3 regions of the Limnobaculum zhutongyuii genome follow, and region 3 is predicted to be linked to each of the others. Evidence: predicted binding sites of a transcription regulator. Region 3 holds the regulator's gene; each other region holds the start of a gene.
The links. Region 3 encodes LexA, which represses DNA repair genes until DNA is damaged. Its sites were predicted from a motif close to TNCTGTATGTACATACAGNA; they were not measured.
Positions count from the first base shown of each region.

Region 1: uvrB (excinuclease ABC subunit UvrB) is a predicted target of LexA. The motif match lies at 5,720-5,739, and genes of this name have one in related genera.
Region 2: EKN56_RS05560 (DinI-like family protein) is a predicted target of LexA. The motif match lies at 4,291-4,310, and genes of this name have one in related genera.

Region 1 covers NZ_CP034752.1:2,313,402-2,323,773, forward strand. Annotated here, with positions in the region: gene EKN56_RS10205 (hypothetical protein) at 191-2,830, shown strand; gene EKN56_RS10210 (CbrC family protein) at 2,951-3,496, opposite strand; gene uvrB (excinuclease ABC subunit UvrB) at 3,593-5,614, opposite strand; gene EKN56_RS10220 (pyridoxal phosphatase) at 6,505-7,329, shown strand; gene modC (molybdenum ABC transporter ATP-binding protein ModC) at 7,696-8,763, opposite strand; gene modB (molybdate ABC transporter permease subunit) at 8,763-9,452, opposite strand; gene modA (molybdate ABC transporter substrate-binding protein) at 9,449-10,222, opposite strand.
Region 2 covers NZ_CP034752.1:1,318,516-1,328,887, reverse strand. Annotated here, with positions in the region: gene ubiG (bifunctional 2-polyprenyl-6-hydroxyphenol methylase/3-demethylubiquinol 3-O-methyltransferase UbiG) at 278-994, opposite strand; gene gyrA (DNA topoisomerase (ATP-hydrolyzing) subunit A) at 1,301-3,952, shown strand; gene EKN56_RS05560 (DinI-like family protein) at 4,022-4,264, opposite strand; gene EKN56_RS05555 (hypothetical protein) at 4,474-4,911, shown strand; gene EKN56_RS05550 (DUF465 domain-containing protein) at 4,972-5,196, opposite strand; gene EKN56_RS05545 (DUF2513 domain-containing protein) at 5,397-5,648, shown strand; gene EKN56_RS05540 (hypothetical protein) at 5,752-5,973, opposite strand; gene EKN56_RS05535 (hypothetical protein) at 6,239-6,628, shown strand; tRNA gene EKN56_RS05530 (tRNA-Pro) at 6,728-6,804, opposite strand; gene yejM (LPS biosynthesis-modulating metalloenzyme YejM) at 6,877-8,658, opposite strand; gene EKN56_RS05520 (YejL family protein) at 8,680-8,907, opposite strand; gene yejK (nucleoid-associated protein YejK) at 9,219-10,229, shown strand; gene rplY (50S ribosomal protein L25) at 10,319-10,372, opposite strand, start outside.
Region 3 covers NZ_CP034752.1:3,719,950-3,730,321, reverse strand. Annotated here, with positions in the region: gene ubiA (4-hydroxybenzoate octaprenyltransferase) at 1-420, shown strand, start outside; gene EKN56_RS16625 (tryptophan 7-halogenase) at 765-2,255, shown strand; gene plsB (glycerol-3-phosphate 1-O-acyltransferase PlsB) at 2,385-4,838, opposite strand; gene EKN56_RS16615 (diacylglycerol kinase) at 4,959-5,336, shown strand; gene lexA (transcriptional repressor LexA) at 5,425-6,036, shown strand; gene EKN56_RS16605 (hypothetical protein) at 6,165-6,719, opposite strand; gene zur (zinc uptake transcriptional repressor Zur) at 7,113-7,568, opposite strand; gene dusA (tRNA dihydrouridine(20/20a) synthase DusA) at 7,777-8,775, shown strand; gene EKN56_RS16590 (aldo/keto reductase) at 8,843-9,814, opposite strand; gene EKN56_RS16585 (MerR family transcriptional regulator) at 9,811-10,194, opposite strand; gene EKN56_RS16580 (YfbM family protein) at 10,342-10,372, opposite strand, start outside.

The DNA of each region.
Region 1 (10,372 bases), 1.4 Mb from region 3:
TGCTGACGATGGAGCCTGAGTATAACAAGCTGATGTCCCAAGGTCACTTTATGCCTAAAGCTTAAATAATTAACAGAGTAAATATAACGTTATGGAACTAGTAAAGTATCCTGTGACGCTATATGCTGAATACGCTTACGAATCACGCAGTTAACTACAACGCTTGTTAGCTTTTCTATGAGGCACAATTATGTTTCTCTCACGTTCTTACCGCTTAACTGCTTTACTGCTTGGCCTGTCCCTTTTTGCCGCCATACCGGTTCAGGCAGCAAAAACAACGCCTGCATTGGATCAAAACACCAGTGCACAAACAGCCCCCTGGCCACATAGCTATACCATCGACAAAATACCTGTCACTTTCTATCAACCGCAATTAGATAGCCTGGAAGGAAATACTCTGAAAGGGCGTCTGGCAATCTCAGTGAGTAAGGGTTCTGTCACTGATAAAAGTGGTAAGAAAAGAGCACAGCTGGATTATGGCGTGGTCTGGTTTTCAGCGCTGATTGATACCAATACTGCAGCCCGAACCGCACAGCTGCATGATATCAGCATTGATAAAGTCAGCTTCCCAACTGCATCGGATAAACAAAACGACTATCTGGCATTAGTAAAAAAAGCACTACCGCAGAAAAACCTGATGGTTAATCTGGATCAGATAGAAGCCTCACTGGCAATCAATCAGGCTGAAAACCAGCAGGTTGGCATCGCAGTAGATAATAAACCACCTCAAATTATTTTCTCTCTCACGCCTGCACTGTTAGTGCTGATTGACGGTGAACCGGTGACTAAACCTACCTCCATTGAAAGTATCAACCGGGTGATAAATACGCGTTCATTACTGCTGGAAAAGGACAGCCGCTGGTATCTCTATTTTGCCAGTCACTGGATGTCAGCCGCTAAACTGGATGGCAACTGGCAGCCGCTGACCACTATTCCCGATGGTTTTATACAAGTAATGCAGGAAGCGGTTAAAGCTAAAGCAGTGGACGTGATGGATAAACCCTGCGATGTGATGAAAAAATCATTAGCCGAAGGGAAATACCCTGCTATCTATACCGCAACCACACCAACAGAGTTAATTACGGTTGATGGCGATCCACAATTCGCTCCGATTGAAAATACCGCATTGATGTATGTAACCAATACCAGCGGTGATGTGTTTGTTGATTCAGCAACCAATAATGCCTGGTATATTTTACTGTCCGGTCGTTGGTTTACATCGGACTCCACTAAAGGCCCCTGGAGCTATGTTCCCGGTGAAAAGTTACCGGTAGATTTCGCCAAAATACCATCATTGAGTGCAAAAAGTGCGGTGCTGGCTTCAATTCCGGGAACCCCTGAAGCGAAAGAATCGCTGATTGCTAACTCAATCCCACAAACCGCCAGCATCAATATTCAGCAGGCAAAACTCAACGTCAGCTATGACGGAGGTAAAGCACAGTTTAAGTCAATTGATGGCACGACTCTTCACTATGCCGTTAATAGCGCTCTGCCAGTTATTGAGGTGAGTTCTAATCAGTTCTACGCCGTACAGAATGGTATTTGGTTTACCGCAGCTTCATCAAGCGGGCCTTGGGCAGTGGCACTGTCGGTTCCGGCAATAATCTATACCATCCCGGCTTCATCACCGGTTCACTATGTTACTTATGTTCATGTATATGGACATACCACCAGCGTAGTGTATGTCGGTTATACCCCGGGTTATTACGGAACAGTGGTCAGTAATAATGTAGTGGTCTATGGTACCGGTTATCCTTGCAATGCCTGGGTTGGTAACGTTTGGTATGGTTGCCCTGCCACTTATGGTTACAACGCTGCTTTTGGTTATGATCCTTACGTTGGCTGGTCCGTTGGCTTTATTGCCGGGTGGGCATGGGCTTCCGCCTGGTATGGCCCATCATGGGGCCCATGGTACGACTGGGATGGGCCAACACCATGGTATAATGGCCCTTCTGTCGCCATCAGTAATGTATATGGTCGCTGGGGAAATACGGTTGCTCAGGGTGTTCGTACCGACTGGTCTAATCCATGGACAGGAAACTACGGCACGGGAGCCAGAGGCAGCTTCTACAATCAGGCCACCGGCACTCATGGCTACGGTTATGCTGCGCGTAATACCAATGACTACACCGGAATAAAATCAGGGGTGGCAGGTAACGTTCGCTATAACCCACAAACTGGCAGAGCCGTGGCTTCTCATGGCGCAGCTATTGCCAATCCAGATACCGGAAACGCCATTGCTGCTAACAACAGAACCAGTGTCAATGCACGTACAGGTCGCGTAACTGACAGCGCTCACGTTGCCACCCGCACCGATCAGGGTGCAACTTCCGCCCGTGCATTTAATAGCCAGGGCATAGCCGGTAATGCTCATGGTTCAGGCTATGTGCATTATGATGCCAGCACCGGTCAAATTACCCACGGTGGACATGTCAATACCGATAATGGCTTCTACGCCGGCAAAGACGGTCATGTTTATCGCTATGATAAGGGGCAAGGTTGGCAGCAGGTTCAGTCAAACGGTCAGCTTAAACAGGTCACACCACCGTCTAATGCCGGTGTAGATCGCGACCAACTGGCCCGTACCCGCGCGAATCAACGCACAGAAGATCGCAGCTTCTCCTCTTCTACTGATATTAACCGGGATAGCATCCAACAAAACCGACAAGATCGCCTTCAGAATCGTAATCAAAACTTTGATGGCAGTCGTCTAGGTGGCGGACAATTTCAGGGTGGAGGAAATCGCATGGAGAATATGCACCAGTTCGATCGCGGAAATCTGTCTCATGGATTCCAGGGCCGGGTTGGCGGATTCCGGCATTTTAGATAGCGCAATAGATAAAGGCGGCCAACAGGCCGCCTTTATAGATAATCAAACTAAGTCGGGAATCGTATTTATTGCGCTTCTGATATATTCGAATACAACTACCGCTTATTCACGTCGAAAACATCAGTCACAGTCTTGATAACCGCCTAACTCACCACATTTAGTACATCGAAATAGATATGCCGTGGGCGAACCATCTTTGTCTAACGCTGAAAAAAAACGATCCCATTCAGGGCCATCTGACAATCCGGTTGAGTCTTGAATTGCAACAATCGCTTGAGGGCCAAACGCTGTTAACTCTTTTTGACCAACCCGCCCAATAAACTGAGCCGCATCGCCACAGTGAGTCCACCACTGTTCCTGTTGCCAGCCGGAGAAACCAGGAGTACGAAATGCCACCTCTTCTACAACCTCATCAGGTACATCATCCCAATCACCATAGCCACCAATTCCACTCTCATCGGTGAAGCTCACCTCTAATTTCTCGTGTGCGGAACCATCACTGATGCACCAGGGACACAGGCATTCTTCATAGTCTTCAACGGCATAAGCAGGGCCCGTATAAATATAGCCCCGAGCCTGACCACAGCAAATACATTCAGCCTCAGATTGAATAACACTGCCGGTCTCAAGCGGATCAGGATGATATTTAAAAATTGGAAACGACATTTTTTCTCCTGAATCGGTTATATAAGCTTTATTGTTCAACGGCGTAATCATACCATCGAAACAGCCTCTAAGCCGATTTTCAATAATACTCAACAATTACGATATGGCGATAAACTGCTCTCGCAATTTTTGTAACTGATCCCGTAACTGAGCGGCATCTTCAAATTCAAGATTCTGCGCATGCTGATACATTTTGCCTTCCAACTCGCGGATCTTTTTATCCAATGCCTGTGGTGTCAGTGCAGTGTAATCTGCCTCTGGCTCTGCCGCTTTCTTCTTACCACGGCCCTTGGCATGTTTCAGCGTACCCAGTCCCTGACCCAGTTCCAGAATATCCTCAATCGATTTATTCAATCCTTGCGGAACAATTCCGTTAGCCTCGTTATAAGCTATTTGCCGCGCTCTGCGACGTTCTGTTTCATCAATAGCCTTAGCCATCGAGTTAGTGACTCTATCGCCGTAGAGAATCGCTTTGCCGTTTAGATTACGTGCCGCACGACCAATGGTCTGTATTAGTGAACGTTCAGAACGCAGAAACCCTTCTTTATCCGCATCCAGAATCGCCACTAATGAAACCTCAGGCATATCCAGCCCTTCCCGCAGCAAGTTGATCCCTACCAGTACATCAAACTCACCTAAACGCAGATCGCGGATGATCTCGACTCGCTCAACAGTATCAATATCCGAGTGCAAATAACGTACACGCTCTCCATGCTCTTCCAGATATTCGGTTAAATCCTCGGCCATCCGTTTGGTTAAGGTAGTGACCAGTACCCGTTCGTTCTTCTCCACCCGAATACGAATCTCAGACAATAAGTCATCCACCTGAGTAGCCACAGGACGAACTTCAATCAGCGGATCCAACAACCCCGTAGGACGCACGACCTGATCGATAACTTCACCGCCGGATTTCTCCAGTTCGTAATTTCCTGGGGTAGCGGACACATAGATAGTCTGCGGAGCCAATTGTTCAAATTCTTCAAATCGCAATGGACGGTTGTCCAACGCTGAAGGTAAACGGAAACCGTATTCCACCAGCGTCTCTTTACGCGCCCGGTCACCGCGATACATACCGCCTAGCTGAGGCACCGTTACGTGTGATTCGTCAATGACCAGCAAACCATCCGCCGGTAAATAATCAAACAGCGTTGGAGGCGGAGCCCCTTCTCCTCTCCCTGATAAATAACGCGAATAGTTTTCAATGCCAGAGCAATAACCCAGTTCATTCATCATCTCTATATCAAATTGAGTTCGTTGACTGAGTCGCTGTTCTTCAACCAGTTTGTCATTTGCCAGCAATACCCGACGGCGATCCGCCAGTTCAACTTTGATGCCCTCAATAGCTTCCAGTATGCGTTCCCGCGGGGTGACATAGTGAGTTTTAGGATAGATAGTGAAACGGGGAACCACTTGCTGAACCTGTCCGGTTAGCGGGTCAAAAACCGACAGGCGCTCCACTTCATCATCAAACAGTTCAATACGCAGGGCATATTCGTCTGATTCCGCCGGGAAGATATCAATCACTTCACCACGCACCCTGAAAGTACTGCGCTGAAATACCTGATCGTTACGGGTGTATTGTAATTCGGCCAGACGTTGCAGAATCGAACGTTGATCGATAATCATGCCGCGCGTCAGATGCAACATCATTTTCAGATAGGCATCCGGATCGCCCAAACCATAGATAGCGGAAACCGAAGCCACCAGCACCACGTCACGTCTTTCCAACAAAGCTTTAGTCGCCGACAGCCGCATCTGTTCAATATGTTCGTTAATCGATGCGTCTTTCTCAATGAAAGTATCTGAGCTGGGAACGTAAGCTTCCGGCTGGTAATAGTCATAGTAAGAGACGAAATACTCCACTGCATTCTCAGGAAAGAAGGCTTTCATCTCGCCATATAGCTGAGCCGCCAGCGTCTTATTCGGCGCCAGAATCATGGTGGGCCTTTCCAACTGAGCAATCACGTTAGCAATGGTAAAGGTTTTACCGGAGCCGGTTACCCCAAGTAGCGTTTGGTGAGCTAATCCATCTTCTAACCCTTCAGCCAACCGCCTGATAGCCTCGGGTTGATCGCCTGCGGGTTGAAAAGCAGAATTTAATTTGAATGTTTTACTCATGATTCACGCTACCTGAATTAAAAGATTAGCTATCTGAAAATAAAGTTCGATAAAGATCGCAATTTCTATTATGTGGAGCTGGACAGTTTTTTACCACTTCCATTATACTGTATATTAAACCAGTAAAAAACCTCATTTGAATAACTGTTTAATTTTAAAACAACTATTGCTCCAATAGACCGGGTATATCGATAAGGGCTAATAGTCAAGTTATAGAAATGTAATTTATCCCCAAGAACGTGTTGACATTTCTCAAATCAACGCATTTTTTCAGTCATATCCACTGAAGCATTTGATGTCCAATATTGGCCTCTTGATTTTAGCTAACTTAATGATAAAAAACATTTTTTAACTGGCATCGAGAATGCAAACAAAAACTGGAAAAGCCGCATCAGGGCTGGGATGAGATGATTTTTCTAACGGTAATACACAAGGTTATCCACAGGAATGGTGGATAAGTAAAATTTTCCTACTAATACTGCTGCATTGCGTCCGGTGTCTTTTTTAGAAACTCAGTTAAAAACATTCCTTCTGAAAATTTTTTTATCCTGTTTACCAGCGATTTATTCTTAAAAATAATTGAAAAAAAATTTTACAGCCGCACTTTTGAGTGCAGATTTCACTTGCTACATCCTTCTTTCTTCTCAGAATAAAGATCTCTGTTATTTACCCTAAACTTTCGTCTTATTCCTCTAAAAGTTACGATCGAGCTATGTTCTGAGCCACTAAGTAAATTCGCCACCGGTTATAGTACCCAGGTATGGTTACGGAAATGTTACACCGCATCAACAAAAAGAGTCGGCAATAAACTTTGATAATATGCTGGTTTTATGCTCGAATTGAGCTTTCCGCTCCCTCCTATCACGTTAACAGCAGACAATATAGCCACCATGAAATATCAGATTATTGCTCTCGACCTCGACGGTACTTTACTCAACTCACAAAAGCAGATTTTGCAGGAATCTCTCGATACTCTGGCCCTTGCGCGTCAACAAGGCGTTAAAGTGGTTATCGTTACCGGACGCCATCATGTCGCTATCCATCCTTTCTATCAGGCTCTGCAACTGGATACTCCCGCAATTTGCTGTAACGGTACTTATACCTATCACTACCAAAAGCAGCAGGTACTCTCCGGAACGCCGCTAACCAAATCACAGGCAACCCGCGTCGCTCAACTATTACGTAATCATCCAATTCAAAGCCTGATGTATATTGATAACGCCATGACCTTTGAGCAGAAAGATGACAGCATCGACCGCTGGTATGCCTGGGCCGCCCGCCTGCCGGAGAACCAGCGCCCTAATATGCTCCATGTGGATAAATTCGAAACCGCTATCGATCAGGCCAATAACGTATGGAAGTTTGCTACCTCCAGCGATGACGAAGATGCGCTTAATCACTTCAGTAAGCTGGTAGAAAAAGAGCTGGGACTGGCCTGTGAACGTTCATGGCATAACCAGATAGATTTGGCTCAACAAGGAAACAGCAAAGGCAACAGATTACGTGAGTGGGTTGAATCTCAGGGAATCAGCATGAACAACGTCATTGCATTCGGCGATAACCTGAACGACGTCAGCATGCTATCTCAGGCAGGATTAGGCGTCGCAATGGGCAACAGCAGCGACGAAGTAAAAATGCACGCCAATCTGGTAGCCGGAGAAAATGACACCCCTACCATCGCGAATATCATCCGCGAGCGTGTTTTGCAGCAGTAAATAGAAGAATGCATCATGAAAATGCCTCCCAATTGGAGGCATTATTAATCGATGACAATATCTGGCGGCTTAACATGTATGCTTAAAAATAGTCAATCGCCGGGAGGGGCTGCCGTGGGGGTCGACTTGGCGTAAGCCAACGACAAACAGGCAAAGCCTGTTTGAACAGCGCTAGCGCTGGCCCGAAGGGCAAAACACCTAAGGTGTTTTGTAACGGCCCGTAGGCAGACCAGGCCCGGAGCACTCTGTAGCTAAGTACAAATTGTCTGCCGACCGTACTCTCAGCCCATTTAAGCACCTTATTTTTACGGTCGGAATGTGCACAGGCGATGATTTATTAGATTAGACCTATTAAAAATTGCCTCATCACCACGCCTCACGACTAATCGACACCGCCTTAACCAACGCAAACAGCGACTGCCCCACTTCGATCTGTAACTCATCCCGAGCCCAGGGCGTAATCCTCGCCCAAATGGCGTGTTGACCTACCGACAGTTTCACATCAATACGATCGTCCGAAGCATAAATTTCTGTCACCTCAGCAGCCAGTACGTTACGAATACTGCTATCCTGCGGTTTAGTTAATGCTAAAGAGACATCTGCAGCATTAATGCGAATACGCAATCTTTGCCCCTGTGGTACATCCACCCGATTAACCCACAGGCACTGTTCGCCTAACGCCAATGCACTCATCGAATACTTATCATGTTGTTCCAACAAAGTCACATTCAGCACGCTGCTCTGCTCATCCTGCTGTAGCCATGGCGTCATTGCATCACTGGCCCATACGCTCTCCAGTTCCCCGGAGGCCCGCACTTTGCCGCTGTCCAGCACGATGACCTGTTCCGCCAGACGTAGAATCTCCTCCATACTGTGAGTCACATACAGAATAGGAATATTCACATCTTTAGCCAGACGTTCCAGATAAGGGATCAGTTCGCGTTTACGAGGGACATCCAGCGAGGCTAAAGGCTCATCCATCAACAGCAACTCAGGCGCGGTTAATAGAGCGCGACCGATGGCTACCCGCTGTTTTTCACCGCCGGATAAGGTGACAGGAAAACGTTTAAGCAAATGACCAATACCTAATAGTTCAACAATATCATCAAACTGGTGTTGCATTTGTGGTTGCATACCGTACTGTAGATTGCCTTTGGTGCTGTAATGAGGAAACAGACGTGCATCCTGAAACACATAACCAATACGGCGCTTTGCTGGCGGCAGATAAATTCCGCGGGAACAATCCACCAACACTCTATCGTTTAAAATAATTGCACCGCTGTCCGGACGCGTTAATCCACTGACAGCATTAATTAGTGAGGTTTTCCCTGCGCCAGACAGACCAAAAATTGCCGTAATGCCATCTCCGGGAACCTCAACCGAGATATCCATCTCCAGAGCACCCAGACGCTGTTTGAAATTGAGCTTTAACATCAGCCTTTCAGTCTCCGTTGACTCCAGCGCGCCAGCCATTCAGACATCAGCAACGATATTAACGACAGCAAAATCGCAATAATACACAAGCGAGCAGCATCCCCTTCAGCGCCAGGCGTTTCAATCAAGGTATACATCGCCAGAGGGATGGTTCGGGTTTCACCAGGGATATTAGAGACGAAAGTAATAGTAGCGCCAAACTCCCCCAGCGAACGGGCAAAGGCTAGCACCACCCCAGCCAACAGACCGGGAAAAGCCAGAGGTAAGGTTACGGTAAACAATACTCGCCAGAAACCGGCGCCCAACGTTCTGGCAGCCTGCTCCAGTTTGGTATCAACCGCTTCAAGCGCCAGGCGGATTGCCCTGACCATAAGGGGAAAGGCAATAACGGCAGAAGCAAAAGCCGCTCCACGCCAGCTAAAGGTAAAGCTAAAACCAAACCACTGATATAGCCATTCACCAATAATGCCTCTGCGACCAAAGCCAATTAGCAGTAAATAGCCAATAACAACGGGTGGTAACACCAGTGGGAGATGAATAATGCTGTCCAGTAATGCTTTGCCCGGAAACTGGCAACGAGCCAGAATCCAGGCAACAAAAATACCGACAGGTAAACTGAAGGCCACTGCCACTCCAGCCACTTTAAGGCTAAGTAGCAGGGCTTCTAACTCATATTGAGATAACATCATTTAGTACGTGGACTGAACCCATATTTTTCAAATACTGCTGAAGCTTCCGGTGTCGTCAGGTATTTAGCAAACTCTTGCACCGCTGGAGTTGAATGGTCTTTTACCGCAGCCATAGGATACTCTACCGGTAAGTGACTGTCGTCAGGGAAAATACCAACCATTTTTACTTTTTTACTGGCAACGGCATCAGAACCATAAACAATACCCAACGGTGCTTCTGCGCGCTCAACCAGCGCTAATGCTGCACGCACGTTGTTTGCACGAGCCATCTTTGGTGACAGTTGATCCCAAACGCCAAGGAAGGTTAATGCTTGTTTGGTATAGATACCGGCCGGAACGTGGTCAGGATCGCCTACCGCCAGACGTCCATCTTTCAGTAAAGATGACCAGTCGGTGACTTTGTTGACATTAACGTGTTTCAACTGGCTATCAAGTGGAGCAACCAGAACCAGATCGTTACCCAGCAACGTTACGCGAGTTTTATCCTCCATCAATTTCTTTTCAACCACGTAATCCATCCACTGCTGGTCAGCAGAGATGAACATATCTGCCGGAGCACCCTGTTCGATTTGACGAGCCAGCGTTGAAGAAGAAGCAAACGAGGAAGTCACCTCTACACCGCTCTTTTTCTTATAATCTGTTGCGATTTCTTCCAGTGCGTTAGTCAACGATGCAGCAGCAAATACGGTAATTTTTTCTGCCGCTGATGCGGTTTGTAGCAAAGTAGCAGCTAACAATCCAACCAGAGTAAGTTTCAGTTTGTTCTTCATTTCAGCCTCGTTATTTTATTGTCAATATTATCAGGCAATATTGCCCTTCGATATATAATGGAAAATATAACGTTTTCTTATTTGCTTGTCATCGACTGATGTTTGATTTATGAAAGAACTACCGAAAAGAGGTATCGCGGATACAAAAAA
Region 2 (10,372 bases), 2.2 Mb from region 3:
AAACACAATATATAGTGGATGTTGTGTGCATGAGCTACAAGATAGTGGTCTATGAGGTTTTTTGCAAGTGAACAAAACAGGGAGTTTTTGTGGATAACTTTTGGGATAAGCGCGCTAAGTTCCCGTCTGGTCTTAGGTTATTATGATATTAGATGGTAAATAAATTTTTAACGGTTTGATGTAAAAATTTTTCAAACCGTTGTTTTCTTAAGCAGTCAAGAAATAAAAATGAGTTATGCAGAAAATATGTTGTTTAATAACCCTGTAACATTAGTGGTTATACCGCAGCTTCATTAGTGCAGTGCAGCATATAGTTCACATCAACATTACCGCCCAGCTTAAAGGTCTGTAATAGCGGATTATAGTGGAGCCCGGTAATGTGGCGATCGCGAAGCGTGGTCGTGTCGACCCAACTAATCAATTCCGAAGGGCGAATGAACTTATTAGCATCATGGGTTCCTTTGGGCACCATATTCATCACATATTCAGCGCCCACCACCAGCATTAACCAGGCTTTGGTATTGCGGTTAATGGTCGAGAAAAATACGTGGCCACCCGGCTTAACCAGCTTTGCACAAGCTCGAATAACCGAGGCAGGGTCGGGTACGTGTTCCAGCATCTCCATACAGGTTACGATGTCGTAATGACCCTGATTCTCCAGCGCGTGGGCTTCAACGGTTTGTTGAACATATTCGACAGGAACACCACTTTCTATGGCATGCAGACGGGCCACTAACAGGGGTTCCGAACCCATATCTAAACCGGTAACGTTAGCACCTTCTTTGGCCATACTTTCAGAAAGAATACCGCCGCCGCAGCCAACATCGAGGATTCTTTTACCAAAGATGCCATCAGCGCGTTGTTGAATGTAGTCCAGACGTAATGGATTAATTTGATGAAGGGGCTTAAATTCACCTTCGAGATCCCACCAGCGTGACGCTACGGCTTCAAATTTAGCAATCTCTTTCTGGTCAACGTTTTCTGATGAGTGCATAGGAGTTATCCAACAATTCGCTACAGGGCTGGCAATTATACATGAGTTTATCGTGAATGGGCTAGGTTGCATCGGGAGTTGATGCTTTTCATCACTAAGTGAAATCTATTTTGCATGAACGATTAAGCTGCCTTTTCTGGTGCAACACATGACTGGGGCGGCTGAGGGAGCAGCAGGAATAAATTAAACGCTATCATCTATACTTTTCGGGCAAGATAACGTGGTGAAAATTAGAAACAAGCCGCGAGATATGATATAATTTTGCACCTTTTCCGGGCTGATAATACATAGAGGGATAGCGGCTCCATGAGCGACCTTGCCAGAGAAATTATGCCGGTCAACATCGAAGATGAGCTTAAAAACTCATATCTTGATTATGCGATGTCCGTAATTGTTGGACGCGCATTACCAGATGTTCGAGACGGCCTGAAGCCAGTACACCGCCGCGTATTGTTCGCTATGAACGTACTTGGTAACGACTGGAACAAACCATATAAAAAATCGGCGCGTGTAGTTGGCGACGTAATCGGTAAATACCACCCACACGGGGATAGCGCGGTCTACGATACCATCGTTCGTATGGCCCAGCCGTTCTCATTACGCTATATGCTGGTTGATGGTCAGGGGAACTTCGGTTCTATTGACGGCGACTCAGCGGCGGCGATGCGTTATACCGAAATTCGTATGTCTAAAATGGCTCACGACCTGTTGGCGGATCTGGATAAAGAGACCGTTGACTTTGGGCCTAACTACGACGGAACAGAACAGATCCCTACGGTATTACCAACCAGAATTCCTAACCTGCTGGTTAATGGTTCTTCTGGTATCGCCGTTGGTATGGCAACCAACATACCACCTCATAACCTGGTGGAAGTCATTAATGGTTGTCTGGCCTTTATTGAGGATGAAAATATCAGTCTTGAAGGGCTGATGGAACACATCCCAGGTCCTGACTTCCCGACGGCAGCCATCATTAATGGTCGTCGCGGTATCGAAGAAGCTTACCGGACTGGCCGCGGTAAAATTTATATTCGTGCTCGTGCAGAAATCGAAGTTGATGAAAAAAGCGGTCGTGAAACCATTCTTGTTCACGAAATTCCTTATCAGGTGAACAAAGCTCGGTTAATTGAAAAGATTGCCGAGCTGGTAAAAGATAAAAAGGTTGAAGGCATCAGCGCACTACGCGACGAGTCTGATAAAGACGGTATGCGAGTTGTGATTGAAGTTAAGCGCGACGCGGTAGCGGAAGTGGTGCTGAATAATCTGTATTCACAAACTCAGCTTCAGGTCACCTTTGGTATCAACATGGTGGCACTCCATCAGGGGCAGCCAAAGCTGCTGGGCCTGAAAGAGATGCTGGAGGCGTTTGTTCGCCACCGCCGTGAAGTGGTTACCCGCCGGACTATTTTTGAACTGCGTAAAGCGCGTGAACGTGCACATATTCTGGAAGGTCTGGCTATCGCATTAGCCAACATCGATCCGATTATTGAGCTGATCCGTGCCGCAGCAACGCCAGCCGATGCAAAAATGGGTTTGTTGGCACGTCCATGGGAACTGGGTAACGTTGCTTCAATGCTTGAGCGCGCCGGTAACGATGCGGCTCGTCCTGAGTGGCTGGAACCAGAGTATGGTATTCGTGATGGCAAATATTACCTGACCGAGCAACAGGCTCAGGCGATCCTTGAGTTACGTTTACACCGTCTGACCGGTCTTGAGCATGAAAAACTGCTGGATGAGTATAAAGAGCTGCTGACACAAATTGCTGCACTGCTGTTTATTCTTGAAAGCCCGGAACGCCTGATGGAAGTTATCCGTGAAGAGCTTGAAGCGATTCGCGATCAGTATAACGACCCTCGCCGTACCGAGATTACTGCTAATACTGCCGATATTAATATTGAAGACCTGATTACTCAGGAAGATGTGGTTGTCACCTTGTCCCATCAGGGCTATGTCAAGTATCAACCGCTGTCTGACTATGAGGCTCAGCGTCGCGGTGGTAAAGGTAAGTCAGCGGCACGTATTAAAGAAGAAGACTTTATTGAGCGTCTGTTGGTGGCTAACACCCATGACACTATTTTGTGCTTCTCCAGCCGTGGTCGCCTGTACTGGTTAAAAGTTTATCAATTGCCAGAAGCCAGCCGTGGTGCTCGCGGTCGTCCTATTATTAATATTCTGCCGTTGGAACAGGATGAGCGTATTACCGCCATTCTGCCGGTACGCGAATATGAAGCTGGTCTGAATGTCTTTATGGCTACCGCCAATGGTACCGTGAAGAAAACTCAGCTGACCGAATTTAGCCGTCCACGCAGTGCCGGTATTATTGCCGTTAATCTGAATAAGGGTGATGAGCTGATTGGTGTTGATTTAACTGATGGCACTAATGAGATCATGCTGTTCTCTGCCGAAGGGAAGGTTGTTCGCTTCCTGGAAGAAGAGAAACTGGAAGATGGCACCATTAAAGGCGTGCGCCCAATGGGCCGTACCGCTGCCGGTGTACGTGGTATCAAACTGAGTGATGACGATCGCGTTGTTTCTCTGATTGTTCCACGCGGCGAAGGTGAAATTCTGACGGTAACGCAAAACGGCTACGGTAAACGTACCGGATTGTCTGATTATCCTACCAAGTCTCGTGCGACTCAGGGCGTAATCTCCATTAAAGTGAGTGAGCGTAATGGTCGTGTCGTAGGTGCGGTTCAGGTCGATCAGTGCGATCAGATTATGATGATTACTGATGCTGGTACTTTGGTTCGTACCCGCGTATCAGAAGTCAGCGTAGTGGGTCGTAATACTCATGGTGTTACTCTGATTCGTACTGCAGAAGACGAGAATGTTGTGGGCTTGCAACGCGTTGTTGAGCCAGAAGAAGATGATGATGAAAACATCTGCGGTGATGAAAACACCGAAGACATGCCAAATCAGCCATCGGATGATGCAACACCGGAGTCTGATGAAGAATAACCCTAGGGTTAGCCTCTTTTAACAGATAAAAAGCCCCCAATTTCTGATAAAGATTTGGGGGCTTTCTTTTTATTGATAGGCTTCAAACCAGTCTTCTGCACTTTCCCAGGTTTGTTGTAATATTTCAGTGACCAGCTCTTTATCGGTTTTCATCCCGCCCAATACGGTCACATCGTTAGCGCTACCACGCCTAACTCTGACGCGAACATCGGCAAAATGGCACCGCAGACGTTTTTCCAGCTCTTCTTTTAATGCGGCTTCTGCTCCACCCGGTAACGGATCTTCTTTGCGAATAGAAATTTCAACTTGCATTTTGAACCTCAGTAGCATCCATATAATACTGTATATATATATAGTATATTGAGGCAAATTTGCAATGCAACGGAAATTTTTTGTGGAATAGCTCCGGATAACAAAAAAATTGGTTGATAGCTATAGAAAGGCTGTAATAACAGGTGGTTATTCGAGGGGGAAGAAACTTGTTATGATGAATTAGCGACTAAATATCAGGAATATAAAAAATGGAATTGAATAAAAGAGTAGTGCCATGGCTGTTTACCGCACTTTTGCATATCTTTGTTGCACCCATACTCTGTGTTTTGATTGGTTGTATCATTTATGAGTTTCCTGATATTGGTGAAGCGCTGGTGGGCTTTCTGGGATTCGCCATGATGGTCGTTCCGCTGTTTGTGGCTTTTTTATTTGGTCTGATACCTTTTGGACTGTTGGCAATTCAAACTGGCTATATGCTGAGGGAAGGCTGGCCGTTTCATTGGGCCTGCTTGTGTAGTTTGTTATCCGGCGCATTTATCGGCCTTGTTGCCCCGATGATCGCTCAATCTACACCAGATGAAATGAATGGCCTGTTGATTTTATCGGTTAGTTTAACCGCCGGAATTTGCTATTGCGCCTGTTTTTGGCGATATAAGTCAAAATTACTTGTTACTGACCCTCAATAAAATCAAAAAAATAACCCGCTCTCTGGCGGGTTTTTTTGCATCTGAACGATGGAATAATAATCAGGCTCGAGCCTGGGACTCTTCTCGTAAAATGCGGTATAGCTCATCTTTAAGGCGTAATTTTTCCTTTTTCAAGGTGGCTATTTTGTCGTTAAGACTATTTCCACTCTGGGATTGCAAACGAAGGATTTCGTGGTCGAGGTCGTTATGTTTATCAAACAATGAATGGAAACGAGGGTGGGTTGTTTTAAGCTGAGTGATTAAATCACGGTACTCTGGAAACATAGTACATCCCTATTGTTAGCCTAACCGAAATTTAATTATACGAGTTCAAATAGTGTGTAAATCAGAGGGCGGTCACATAGTGAGCGGATGATGACGACAATTTAAAAAATGGCAGTCAGGACGACGACGGGCAGGTGCTTTTTTTACCGGCTGCTAAAATTGAAATAGTCATAATCCCCGACAGATACATGAGGCGTGCGATGAAAAGAGATCTTGAACTATTAGAAGTCATTTTATCGAAAGTTGAACAGCAACCGCAGGGCGCTCCATTTATTACCAATAAGGACTTTCCAAACCGCGATCCAGCGTTAGTTGCGGCTCATATTCAACTGTTATGTGATAAACACTATATTATGGCCGCACAGAATGGGGATGATAAATGGTCAATTTCACGTATTACTTTTGATGGATATGATTATCTGGAATTGCTACGGGAGAGTACGCTGACCTGATGCCTGTATTTAGTTTCTACATTTAAGCAGGGAAGGGCGCATCAGGCCGTATATATTGCCGCTTTCTCTGCTTCCCTCCAGAGATAAAAGACAATCACAAACATCAATGATGCGGCCCCTGCCCACTTAATTTTTTTAAATCAGTCAGTAATGCATTAATACTCTGGTAGGGAATAGCATTAAGGGTTTTCAGCTTACCTTTTTCGACAATGCCAAGCATATGCCGCCCGAACTCGCCATAAATAACCAATCCATCTGGTGGCAAAGTGGTAATGTCACCATCGTAGACAGTGATGGTAATCCCCTCATATTCAATAATATCCATAGGTCATCCCCTTTGTGCATCATCCGTGATGAATGAATAAAGCGACGCATTGGATACATGAATTAAATTGTAGCTGTGATTGTTTTCCTGAGGGATGTGATGAACGGTATAAATTGTGAGAGAAAATTACATGCAAAAAATAGTGAGTTTTAATAGGCGTATCAGAAATAGCTCGGGAAGTGATATTATTTGCTGTGATTACTGTAGTTCATATAATCAAAGTCAGAATTTATAGGTTTTAAATAAACTTTAACAAGGAAAGTTGATGATAAAATACATTGGCGTTTATGCTATCGCTCTTATCGTAATGATTACATCGGGCTATGTGTTTGGTAGCCGCTTTGAGCTCACGACGACTTTTATTAGCCTGACGTCGACGGCGATTGCCAGCTTGATTGCAGCGTTAATGTTTGCAAAGGGTAAAGCAAGAAAGCCTGTAAAAAAGGAGTGTGCTGTTTTTGCACTGACTACAGCTCTGATACATGCTCTGTTTCTTTTCCCTGTTTTCCTGATGGCAGAAAAGATAGGGCTACTATATTTTGATGGTTTTTCTGAAATGATCAAAATGAGCGTTCAATTTCTGATCGTATCAATCATTATAAATCCGGTGGTGTTTTATATTTTCACCCCTTCGCCGCTTAACAAAGTGGATTAATACGGTTTGAACAGGGGTTTGATAACCCTATTTTGTTATCAATAAATGCAGGCAATAAAAAAACCAACCATAGCAGGTTGGTTTTTTATTGGAATAATTTGGTCGGCACGAGAGGATTTGAACCTCCGACCCCTGACACCCCATGACAGTGCGCTACCAGGCTGCGCTACGTGCCGAAACTGGTGATTAATACTACCGTTTCTTGAATCTAATGCAAGACCCGGACGTTACGTTTGCTTTAGTTTTAATCAGTTAGCCATAAAACGCTTAACGTCAGTCAGTACTTGCAGCAGCAATGACAGGCTTGGTTTTTCTTTGTCGATCTGCTTAAAGTTAGCGTCATAGGCTTTATAGCGGCCATTAGCATTGATCAGGATAGTCTCATCTGGCGTAATGACCACCAGCTGTTTTGCATCGCCGGCGGTTACCCAAGGGTAACGACGCTGAGCAGTAAACAGGTCTTCACCCTGAGTGTAGGTGCTGGTGGCATTTTTAACATGCAGCAGCCGTTGCATCAGGGTAGCCATAATGTCGGTATGACCGGTCATTTTATCAATTTTTTGTGTCGGAGTTCCTGGCCAGTGAATAACTAGCGGAACCTGAAGCTGATAGCGGCTATAGTTTTGGCCAAAACCCTGAACGTTTTGATTCGTATCATTAAACTCAACGCCGTGTGCTGCAGTGATAACCACCACCGTTTTTTCTAACAAACCTTTATCAGAGATGGTTTGCATCACGCCGTCGATTTGTTGGTCTATGTCATTGACAGAATTACGATACTTGTTGATAAAGTCCGCAGGCGCTTTATTGGCGTTCGCATTCAAAATGCTATTGTTACTGTACTGAATATAAGAGAACCATGGAGTATTCCCGTTGGGCATATTCACCCATTCCTGCCACTGTTCCGTGGTTGCACTGTTGCTTTGAGCAACGGTTGGCGGCAAGGTAAAGTCAGATAACAGGGCCTGACGATAGAGTGGGCTTTTGAATCCGGATGCGGAGAATAAACCAAACTGATAGTTTTGCTGGCTTAATGCGGTAATCAGAGCGGAAGACTTTTTACTTGCCAGAATACTGTCAATATAGGTAGGTGATATACCGTAGAACAGGCCAAATAATCCTGTGTCCTGCATATTGCCGGAGCTGTAATGGCGAGTGAATTGAACATTGTTATCAGCCAGTGCTGACAGCTTTGGCATATCATCTTTCAGATTTTGATTACGAATACCATCCACTACGATCACTAATAAATTGTAGTTGGTTGCGCTATCGTTATAGCTCAGTTTGGCCAATGGGTATTCAATTTCAACGGCTTCAGGATTACCTTGTTGGGTCAACTTATCCTGATAAGCCTGGGCATCCAATAATCCATGTTTTTCCAGAAAACGACGGGCGGTCATTGGATAAGACAGCGGTAAATTTGCCCGCTGCATGGTAATCGGTCGATAGAAGTTAGCATCCGCCCAAATATAAGCCATATGGGTAAAGATAAAAGCGGTAATAAACAGCGCGGCTAATGGTTTACCGAATTTTTGCCGGTTCAGGCTGCGTAATTTCTGCCAGCTCCAGGTACCAAACAGTAGTTCAATCAAAAAGATGACAGGAATACAGATAAACAATAACTGCCAGTCACGCACCAGTTCGGTTTCATCTGGATTAATCAACAAACCCCAAACGGTAGGGTTAAGGTGCAAACGAAAACGGAAGAATACTTCGGTATCAATAAGTAATAGCGTGAGTCCGGCAGTCGCCAGAATGGCCGAAAGTACTCTCATCAGCCGCTGTGACATAATAATAAATGTCAGCGGAAACAGAATCAGAAGGTAGACGGCAAAGGTGATAAAACCGAAGTGCCCCAGCCAGCTTACCAGCGCATAAACGCGCCCCAGCAGGGTGCCGGGCCAGTCGGTAATGAACAAATAGCGGCTGCTCAGTACCAGGCTGAGAATAATATTAAAGAGAGCGAACCAGTGCCCCCAGCTAATCATCTGGGAGACTTTCTCTTTATATTGCTGACGGTTTGTCACCATATTCACTTTTGGGTAAACAAATTAATGGGCTTTATCATCTCTGATTGAAGCCTGTAAAGCCTCAATAAAAGATCGGACGATAGCAGGCCGGGCCGCAGGGGCAACGCTGGTATTAATCAGGTTGGTTACCATGTTACCTAAAACCATCAGAGAAAGGTCGGTAGGTGTCTGATTCTTTTCCAGAACATGAACCAATTCGCTTAATAACTTTTCTACCAGTTCATCACTGTAACGGGAAGCTTGTGGCATAAATTTGTGCTTAGTGTATTTATCAGGTGATTTAATGGCGTCTATCTTACCGTATCGATTGATTATTTTCTGTAGTTTATACAGAAAATCTTGTTTCTCTTCCGCGATTTTGCGAGGAAGTGCGAATAGTACTGCTTCAAATGGTGAAACAACAACCCTATAAATTATATAGTCTATAACGCGTAAGGATGCGAAGCATTTGGCTGTTGACAGATTTTGTTATGACACTGAAAGACGGCTCCTGCTATTATATTCCCATTATCACTGGGCATTTCAGTACAGTGCATATTCAGTCGTACAGAGGAGTCGTTATGAGTCTGGATCTTGACCAGATCGTTTTACATCAGTTGATTAAGCGTGATGAACAGACGCTTGATGTTGTGTTGCGTGATTCTCCATTAACCAATAATCAGGCCACAGAAGAGATGGTGGCTGAGTTGCATCGGGTCTATAGCGGAAAGAGTAAAGCTTTTGGGCTATTTAACGCTGAGAGTCAGTTTGCCGATGCACTTAAAGGTTGTCGTAAAGGGGAAGCGAGTTTTCTCGATTTTACCCGCAATAGCACTGAAATGTTGCGTAACGAATTAGCCAAATACCCCTTTGCTGAAGGCGGTATTGTGGTGTTCTGTCAGTATCGTTATCTGGCCGTTGAGTATTTATTGGTGGCGGTACTTACCAGCTGTAGCAGTATGTTGGTTAATGAACAACTGGATATTTCGACGACACATTATCTGGATATCGACAGGGCTGATATCGTTGCCCGCATTGATTTAACCGAATGGGAAACTAATCCTGAGTCGGTCCGTTATTTGACCTTTCTGAGAGGGCGGGTTGGCAGAAAAGTATCTGACTTTTTTATGGATTTTCTGGCGGCCAGCGAAGGTCTGGATGCTAAAGCGCAAAACCGTGGGCTGCTTCAGGCAGTAGATGATTATTGTGCTGAAGGTCAGCTGAATAAAAATGAGCGTCAGTCATATCGTCAACAGGTCTATACCTATTGTAACGGGCAACTGCAATCCGGTGAGGAAATTGCCATTGATGAGTTGGCAAAAGAGTTGCCGACCGTTGGTGAGAAAGATTTTCGTCAGTTTACTAATGATAATGGCTATGAGCTGGAAGAGCATTTTCCGGCAGACCGCAGCACGCTGCGCCAACTGACCAAATTCTCTGGTAGCGGTGGTGGAATTACGCTGGGCTTTGATGCGTTGCTATTGGGTGAAAGGGTATTTTGGGATCCGGCAACGGATACATTAACCATTAAAGGTCTACCGCCAAACCTGCGCGACCAGCTTCAACGACGTTTAAGCGGTGGAGATAATTAAGCGCTGATTCAGAGCCATAAAAAAACGCCGCTATGCGGCGTTTTTTACGTTCACTGCCGAATATCAGCAGCACTCATGACCGTTGGCAATTAAGCGCGAACGAAGTCGATATGAGCGAATTTTGGTTTGAACGGGTGACGTTG
Region 3 (10,372 bases):
TGGTCAATACCAATGGCGTATGCCGCTGTCAGTGATGCTTTACCACTGAGTTGCTGGCTGTTATTACTTGCCAATATATTCTGGACGGTTGCATATGACACGCAATATGCCATGGTCGACCGTAATGATGATTTAAAAATCGGAATTAAATCAACCGCTATTCTTTTTGGTCACTATGACAAACTGATTATTGGCCTGCTGCAATTAGGTACGGTACTAATATTATGTCTGATAGGTTATTTAAATAATTTAAGCTCTCTTTTTTACTGGTCTTTATTATTAGCCAGCGCATTATTTATATATCAACAAAATCTTATTTATCAAAGAGAAAGAGATAAGTGTTTTAGAGCCTTCATGAATAACAATTGTGTTGGGTTTGTTATTTTTCTTGGTTTTTTGATGAGTATCTCCTTATCTTAACTGAAAAAAAATTGATTTAAGATATATATCTACTTATGAAACGCTGTTAGCATTCGAATCTGTGTTAACAGTGGATTCAGGGATGAATGATATAACTCAATCAGTACCTGTCTATATTCCCTTCTAAAATCACCCGGTTAACAGACGAAGAAAATATCGTTTATATTTTCTTTTTGTTATTTATGATTTAGCAATGCAAATAAGTTGGTTTTTAATTGCCATGCGTTGCTCTGATTATTTGTTTTTGTGCAATGAATAGCCTGAAAACTGATAGTTACTGGTCGATTTTTTAGCGCCAGACTCGTTGTAACAGTGATATCAACATAAAAAGGAAGAGGTTGCTGATGTTAAATTTGAGAACGCCAAAGCGCATCGTTATTCTTGGTGGCGGAACAGCAGGATGGTTTGCCGCGCTGACATTACGTCGTATTTTTAGTGCTAATGTGGAAGTTCGGGTTATTGAGTCCAGCCAGATTGGTATTGTAGGTGTAGGTGAAGGTGGATTGCTGAATATTTATGACGCTCTGCAACGTAACCAGATCGACATAAAAGAGTTTATGGCAGAGACCGATGCTACTTTTAAGTGGGGTTTCAGCTATGAAGGTTGGCGTACTGGTAAAGCTGACGACAAGTTCTACCATTTGTTTACTTCTGCGCGCGGTGAAGGTGCCCAGTGGGTTGAAGGCGGTTTCCTGCCGTATTATTCCGCATTAATTAATCAGGGTGTACCGCTAGAGTCATGGATTCGCGGCTTCCAACTGATTAAAAATAATGCATCAATGGAAGAAGCTATTAAGGCAGTAGATGAAGATCGTACCGATCTGGTGACCTCTTTCCACTTCGACAGCTACAAAATTGCCAAATACATGAAGAAAGTGGCGCTGTCTCGTGGTGTGGTGCATGAAGATGTACTGGTTAAAGACTTTGTTCGTAATGAAGAAGGGCTGGTTACTAAACTTATCACTGAGAAAGGCGAAGTTGAGCTCGACTTCCTGATCGACTCCAGTGGTCTGACCCGTCAGGTCATGGCGAAGATGCCTGGTGCTCGTTGGCAGACGTTTAAAGACTATCTGTTGATGGATAGCGCTATTCCATTCTATATGCCTCACCCAAATAAAAATCCAATGCTGATTACTCGTGCAATCACGATGGATGCAGGCTGGATGTGGCAGATCCCTCTATCTACTCGTGTTGGTGCTGGTTATGTGTTCAGCAGCAAACATAAGAGCGAAGCTGATGCCATTGATGAGATTCAGAAGTATCTCGGATTTGAAATTGAGCCTCATAAAACTATTCGCTTTGATCCGGGTTGCTATGAGCAAGTGTGGATTAAGAACGTTATGTCTCTGGGTCTCTCTTCTGGTTTCGTTGAGCCGCTGGAAGCAACCTCAATTGGTCAGATGATTGAACAGCTGCGTAACTTTGAGCGGGTGCTGGTATCGAGCCAGGGGATTATCTCTGAGAACAGTATCCGTGAGTATAACGAAGCTAACCTGGCTTCATGGCACGGTATTCGTGACTTCCTGCGTATGCATTATGACTGTACTCGTAACGATACTCCGCTGTGGCAAGAAGTGAATAAATCGCCAATGACGGAACGCTATGCCGAGTTCAGAAAATGTATTAAGGAGCGTACACCACATATGATTGACGTAGAAAACTACGCAATCAATGGTTGGGGCGGTATCTTCCATCCGGTTAACTGGATGTCAGTTGCGGTTCCTTTAGGGCTGGTTCCGGTAAGTGCAGCGGGTATGGACTTACTGTGGCTGTCTAAAGATAAGCAGCAGAAAGCGCTGGACTTTGTTAAGAAAGTTAAAGAGAAGGGCTGGTAATTACCCCTTATCCGTAATGAACAAAAGCCTGCTAATTAGCAGGCTTTTTTGTGGTTCTCACTTAAACGGTTAGATTGATGCCGGTGGGATGACTGCCAGCCTCCATACCAAAGGCTGGCAATTTACCCGTTACTCGGTTGGCGTTTCACTTTCAGCGGTGGCGACAGTAACACTTTCAATCGTCAGTTTTACTTCCGGTGTCATCAGGCGGGTTAACATGTCATACATGGCCTGCATGTTTTCCGGAACCGCATCACCCACATCATTGATATATCCTGCGGTACGCAGTGTTGCCACCAACGTAGAGAAGACGGCTTTATCAAAGAATTCTGGCGCATTAATACCGTGTAAAACAGACAGACGTTGAGCCAGTAACCGGCTCTCTTTCTCCAGCATGCCGCGGTTAATGCTTGGGTTATTGCGCAGTAAAGATAGTGTAATGGTATAGCGCTGTAATGTTTCCCGAACGCCGGCAGCCAGTAACTGTAGCGTACGAATACGGGAAGGTGTCAGCACCAGTAACCCCTCAGTCTGTTGACGAATCAGATTCTGACGTTCCAGCTCATCAATCAGGGTCTCAATCACTGCAGGTAGCTCTTCTTCACTGTAGTGCATAAACAGTTCTTCACGCAGCAGTGGATAAATCAGTGAAATCTGCTCAATAATCTGCTGACGAGAAATACCATCATGATACATCACAATACTGGCGATAAGCGACGGCAACACTAACATATGGTGAATGTTATTACGGTAGTAAGTCATCAGAACCGCTTGTTCGCGGGCTAATATAATGATCTCACCGGCGTTGTCTTTCTCGACCTCAAACTTACTCATTTTCAGCGCATGTTCCAGCATCTGCTCTGGCGTACTGGATGGAACGGTCGCGTCTTTGGCATAAGGTACGTTGCGTAGCAGTTGGATATAACAATCAAGTTGCTCCAGCAGTTGCTCGCGGGTCAGGGCACGTTGGCGAGAGGCCAGTAACGCGGTACAACACAGGTTCATCGCGTTAGCCGCCGCTGCGTTATTAATATTAACCATCAGCTTACCGGCAATCTGATTAACTGTCGGTGTTAACCAGTTTGGTCTTGGCGTTTCTATCGGATCGATAGATTCTCTCCAGTTCGGTACATTCTGATTCAGATAGGTCATTAATGGGATAGGTTCACCAAAGTTCACGTAGCCTAATCCTAAATTACGCAGCTTACGCATGGTGCGAACTACCTGCCAGAGGTTCTCTTTCTCTTTGGTTGCTCCACGCAGTTCGTTGGCGTAAGTACCCACTTCCATTACGTGTTCATAACCGATATAGACTGGCACAACCGTAATAGGGCGATTACCGCCGCGCAGCATAGCCTGAATAGTCATGGAAAGCGTGCCGGTTTTCGGTTCCAGCAATCGACCGGTACGTGAACGCCCACCCTCAACAAAGTATTCAACGGAATAACCCCGGCTGAACAATTCACCCAGATATTCACGAAACACGGTAGAGTAGAGCTTGTTGCCTTTAAACGTCCGGCGAATAAAGAACGCACCCAGTCGACGGAAGATAGGACCTGCTGGCCAGAAGTTGAGGTTGATACCGGCAGCAATGTGCGGTGGTACCAGCCCCTGATGGTAAAGCACATAGGAGAGCAGCAGATAGTCCATGTGACTACGGTGGCTCGGCGCATAGACAATGCCGTGGCCATCCTGAGCCAACTGACGCACTCGCTCGGCGTTATGAACATGAATACCCTGATAGAGTCGGTTCCATGTCCAGCTGAGCACCCGGTCAGTCACTCGCAGCGTTTCATAGTTAAAGTTGGCTGCAATCTCTTCCATCATATCGACAGCATTTTGTTTTGCTTTCGTCAGAGATATCTTCTTCGATGCCGCTTCTTCCTCAACCGCTTTTTCAATGGCTTTTGAGGTTAGTAATTTATTGAACAGATCCTGACGCATCGGCAATTTTGGTCCGGTTGCGGCAAGACGCTGTCTGGCAAAGTGCATGCGGGCAACCCGGGCCAGTTTTTGGGCAATGGTCTTATCGGTGCCATGCTCATCTGCCATATAGCGTAGCGACACGGTTTGGGAAAAGCGGACAAAGCTGTCACGGCCTAACCACATCACGACAAAAAACTTCTGGATACCGTTAAACAGTTGAAGGCGAGGAGCTTCATGGCTGTCATGACCTTCGCGACCCGGAGAACGACCAAACATCACTGAGACTGGAACCATCTGGATATCCAGGTCGGGATGATTACGGTGCAGGTCCAGATAGTCGTGAAATAGCTTTATCGACTCTTCTTTAGGGGCGTAATAGCTGAATACTCGCGGTCCTTCATGAATAAAAACATAGCGGGGCAGTAGCTGACCATCAATCTCATAAGGTTCTAATGGATCGGGTAATTCCTGAGCCAGACACTGTGCACGTAGGGTTAACAGGTCTGCTTTTGAGTTATAGGGCAGGACATATAGTATTGGACGAGTGGTGTCCAATCCCAATTCAGCGATGGGGTCAGAAGGAATACACTTGCTACGAACCAGCATTTTTATTGGTATATTCAATAGCTTATAGTAAAGTTTACGCCAACCAGACATAAATGTTTCGAGCCTCATATAGATAACGAGTCGCCAGAATACCAGAACTCGGCGCGATCTGTGATGATGTGATGAATGATAATTGCTAAAATTGAGTAGAATTTTCTTGAGGAATTGTGAATGAACCAGGTGACAGGACTTACTCGTATCATTAAAGCTGCAGGGTATTCGTGGGGTGGTCTGCGGGCCACCTGGAAAAATGAAGCTGCTTTTCGTCAGGAAATTGTGCTGTTGGTGGTCGCTATCATTCTGGCCAGTTGGCTGGATGTTTCCATTATTGAACGAATCTTACTGATTGGTTCTGTGGTATTGATTGTGGCTTTTGAAATTATTAATAGCGCGATTGAAGCGGTGGTTGATCGTATCGGTACCGAACGCCATGAGTTGTCGGGTCGGGCGAAGGATATGGGATCCGCTGCCGTATTAATTATGATATTGCTGGCGCTGTTTGTCTGGGTTTCTGTGCTCTGGAGTCATTTTTCTCGATATATCTCGTAAATATGAAGTATGAAGGTTTTCATCTGGCGAATACCTGTATATACTCACAGCATAACTGTATAAAAAAACAGGGTAAGGGAATCGAGAAATGAAAGCACTAACCGCCAGACAGCAACAAATTTATGACCTGATTCGTGACCATATCAATCAGTCAGGGATGCCGCCGACTCGTGCAGAGATTGCCCAAACCTTAGGGTTTAAGTCACCCAATGCGGCTGAAGAACACTTAAAAGCTTTAGCCCGTAAAGGGGTAATTGAAATTATTAATGGGGCCTCCAGAGGGATTCGTCTGCTTCTGGAAACCGAAGATGCAGGTCTCCCGTTAATTGGTCGGGTCGCCGCAGGTGAACCTTTACTGGCTCAGGAACACGTGGAAAGCCACTATCAGATAGACCCGGCACTGTTTAAGCCACACGCTGACTTTTTACTGCGCGTCAGCGGTATGTCAATGAAAGACATTGGTATTATGGATGGCGATCTGCTTGCTGTTCATAAAACTCAGGATGTGCGTAACGGTCAGGTAGTGGTTGCGCGTATTGATGATGAAGTTACGGTTAAGCGTCTGAAAAAACAGGGTAACGTAGTTGAATTACTCCCTGAAAATGAAGAGTTTTCACCCATCGTGGTTGATCTGCGTGAGCAGAGTTTAACCATTGAAGGGCTTGCTGTCGGTGTTATTCGTAATGGCGACTGGATGTAATTAAATCTAAAAATCAGATATCAGCTGATGTGAGAACGGATAACTGATATTGCAGGAAACCAAAAAGCGCCTTAGGGCGCTTTTTTAATGGCGATTACTGAAGCATATCGATCGGAATGAGTCATCAGTTACGCACCGGATGGGGCACTTTTGGCTACTAAAATATTATTCATCAATTGGTGCCGGTGCTGCTGGAGCTTATTAATGCTGGAATGGCTGGTGAGCAAAATAGTATAAATTTTGTTCTGATAGTTCATAAACACAAAGATACCGGCGACGTCTTGTTCTCCATCTTTGGTGCTGACTTCTAATTGCTCAGTATCAATATCGCCATAGGTTTCTGTACGGCGGGTAATATCAACCGACTGAAATTTAAAGCTATCAGCGATGGAATCCACTTCATCTTTGAGTTGAATGCCTTCATCAAGGGTTTGTGTTGAAATGCGCCCCAGCAAATTTGGGTCATCCAAATTTTTTAGCAGCCAGATAGAGGATAAATCGGTTTCAATAAACTGCCAGCGCTCAGGTAATTGGCCAGGAAGTCCGGTGACTTCACGCCAGTTTTGAGCTTCAATTTGCTGTTCACCGTCAGTTGTCAATGTTATGGGCGTCATCGTTTCTCTGGCTGAAGCACTGACCAGTGTTCCTGCGACAGCAAAAAGCGCCCATATAAACTGCTTCATCTTGTTTTCCCTGGAAAATAACCAACAATATATAGCTATATCATTAAGATGTGTTACTGATAATGTACTTATAAATATGCTGCTAATATATACTCTATTTGCAAGAAAAATAAAATAGAAAAGATAATTGAGGTGAATGAATAACAAAGTGTGTTATTTATTATTCTTAATGTATGTCTGATTCAACGTTGTAAGAATGTTAATGTATATTAATTGTTTTTAAAAACATGTTGTTATGTTGGTTTTATTTATGGTTTTTTATGAATTTAGTATGTGGATATAAAGAATATTTATTCATTTATTCTTATTTGTAAGTGTAGTTTTATATAGCTTGCTCTATTAGCAAGGTAAATCAATCACAGTTATTCTTTTATTCCTTAAAATATATTGCTTTTATCCTGCTTTATTAGCACATTGCGAACAAATGCCATGAGTTTCAAGTACGCTATGTTGAATAGTGAAGTGGCTTTTCTCTGCCAGTTCTTTAAGTAGTTGGTCGATTCCTTCTGCGTGATGTTCAGTGACTAAGCCACAGTTATCACAAATAAACAGTGCGGAAGTATGCAGTGGTTCACCTACATGGTGGCAAACAACATAGCTATTGGTGGATTCTATTTTATGGATAAAACCCTGCTCAAGTAAAAAGTCGAGTGCACGATAGACCGTTGGGGGTTTAGCCTGGGGTTCCGAGATACGCAGCAAATCCAATAAGTCATAGGCGCTGATGGCATTCTTTTGCTCCGCCATTAAGCGCAACGCCAGACGCCGCTGGGGAGTTAAGCGAACTGCTCGCTGATCGCACAACTTCTGGGCTTTTGTCAGCATAGACTCAATATTGATTGATTTCATTGTTATCTCTGTTATTCACAATCCTGTTAATGATTCTATCATGCTTAATAAAGAACGCCGAGAGCATATCCCTAACCGGGCAATTGAGGGAAGGCGGTAACGACAATCGCCTTTTCTATGGTAAAATGCCGCTAATCATTCCGCCGAACCTCATGCTGGTATCGCGTTCGTCGATCAAGAAAACTATCTGGTAGCCGTTAATTTCTTTATGAATTCTGATAAATCAACACAGTACCCTATGCAGCGCTTTTCCGTTGCACCAATGCTCGACTGGACCGATCGTCACTGTCGCTATTTTCATCGGTTGCTAAGCGGGCAAACGCTGCTGTATACCGAGATGGTCACCACGGGTGCCATTTTGTTTGGTAAAGGTGATTATCTGGCATACAGCCAGCAGGAGCAGCCGGTTGCGTTGCAATTAGGCGGAAGTGAGCCTCAGGCGCTGGCAGAATGTGCTAAACGTGCAAAAGCATTAGGCTATAACGAGATTAATCTGAACGCGGGCTGCCCTTCTGATCGGGTGCAAAACGGACGTTTTGGCGCTTGTTTGATGGCCGAACCTGAGCTGGTGGCGGAATGCGTAAGCGCAATGAAACAGGCGGTTTCCATACCAGTAACGGTAAAAACGCGAATTGGTATTGATGATTCAGATAACTACGAGTTTTTGCAGCGTTTTATCACTATTGTTTCAGAACAGGGTGGTTGTGATAATTTCACGCTTCATGCGCGTAAGGCCTGGCTATCAGGTTTAAGTCCAAAAGAGAATCGGGAAATACCTCCGCTGGATTACTCCCGCATCTATTTGGTGAAACAAGAATTTCCTCATCTGACCATCGCGATTAACGGCGGTATTAAAACGTTGGAAGAAGCAAAGGAACATCTACAACACGTTGATGGCGTAATGATGGGACGTGAAGCCTATCAAAATCCGGGCATACTGGCGCAGGTAGATAGTGAGATTTTTGGCATTGAACGGGAGATCCCTCAGGCTGCCGCCGTCGTAGAGGCGATGTACCCTTATATTGAGCAAGAACTGTCTAAAGGCACCTATCTGGGACATATTACCCGCCATATGCTGGGACTGTTTCAGGGGATCCCTGGCGCCCGTCAGTTTCGCCGCCATTTAAGTGAGAATGCTCATAAAGCAGGTGCAGATGTTGACGTATTGCGACAGGCGCTGGCGATGGTGACGGGAAAACAGAGTTAAATTTGCTTTAAATAGTAAAAAAGCCGCTCTTTCAAAGCGGCTTTTTTTAGTTTTCTCAGCGAACGATTTACTCGTGACCCGCCAGATTTCTTGGGCGATATGGTGCTTCCAGTATAGCCACTTCTTCATCACTTAACGTTAATGATAACGCAGCAACGGCATCGTCCAGATGGTGCGGTTTAGAAGCGCCGATAATGGGTGACGTGACCACGTTACGATGTCTCACCCAGGCCAGAGCCACCTGTGCAGGTGGGACTCCACGGGCAGTAGCGACCTGCTCTACGGCGTTAACAATGGCATCTTCTTCTGCCTGATGGTTATACCAGTTATGTGCAGGCGTATCGGTAGTGGCCCGAATAGTTTGATTCTTCCTGGAGCCGGTTAATACGCCCCGTGCCAGTGGAGACCAGGGCGTAACGGCTATGCCCATTTCTTCGCATAGCGGCAACATTTCACGTTCTTCTTCGCGATATATCAGGTTGTAGTGATTCTGCATTGAAACGAATTTTGCCAGCCCATGCTGCTCTTGCAGGGATAACATGCGCATAAACTGCCAGGCATGCATGGACGATGCACCGATATATCTGGCTTTGCCGGAGCGTACCACGGTATCCAGTGCTTCAATGGTTTCTTCAATCGACGTTTCCGGGTCGAAACGATGAATGATATACAGATCGAGATAATCGGTTCCAAGACGCTTCAGTGAGGCATCAATACTTTTCAAAATATGCTTACGAGACAGGCCACGATCGTTAGGGTTATCGCTCATTGGGTTAAACACTTTGCTGGCAATAACCACGTCGTCGCGAGGAACCATTTTCAACAGCGTTTTACCTAAAACTTCTTCGCTGGCGCCACGGGAATACATATCCGCGGTGTCAAAAAAATTGATGCCAAGATCCAGCGCTTTTTTGATGAAGGGGCGAGTACCATTTTCATCCAGTACCCATTCCCGCCATTCCGGGCTGCCATAGGTCATACAACCCAGGCAGATAGGGGAGACTTTCATACCTGTGGAACCAAAACGGACGTATTTCATTTGGGATCTCCTGTTGTATCAGTAATCGTGTGACTGCTGTTGCAGTAACCATCAATTTTTTTATCAATCACCAGCAGACAGCTTTGTAATTCTGCCAGTCGATTTCGAACCTGTAGGCGGTGTTGCTCCAGCAATTGTCGACGCAGATCGGCAGTGCTATCACCTTGGGTTACCAACTCTGCATACCGTTGCATATCGCGCAGAGGCATTCCTGTGGTCCTCAATTTGCTGAGAAACTCAAGGCGGTCCAGCACTCGTTGGTCGTAATCTCTTTGTCCGCTGCTATCCCGATAAACAACCGGAAGCAAGCCAATGCGTTCGTAATAGCGAAGCGTATGGGGAGATAAGCCAGTCTTTTTTGCCAGTGTGCCAATTTTCATATAACACGCCTTTTGCGGATGAGTTGGATAACCTTAAAGGTTAGAGTGCACTCTAAGTCAAGCGGAATAATTTATTTGTTAGCTATTTTCCGAAAGGAAAAACAAGAGGTGAGTGCGGCGCATTTTTGCACCGCACTCTGGTACAACTTAGTAAATACTTACAACGACATGCATATTA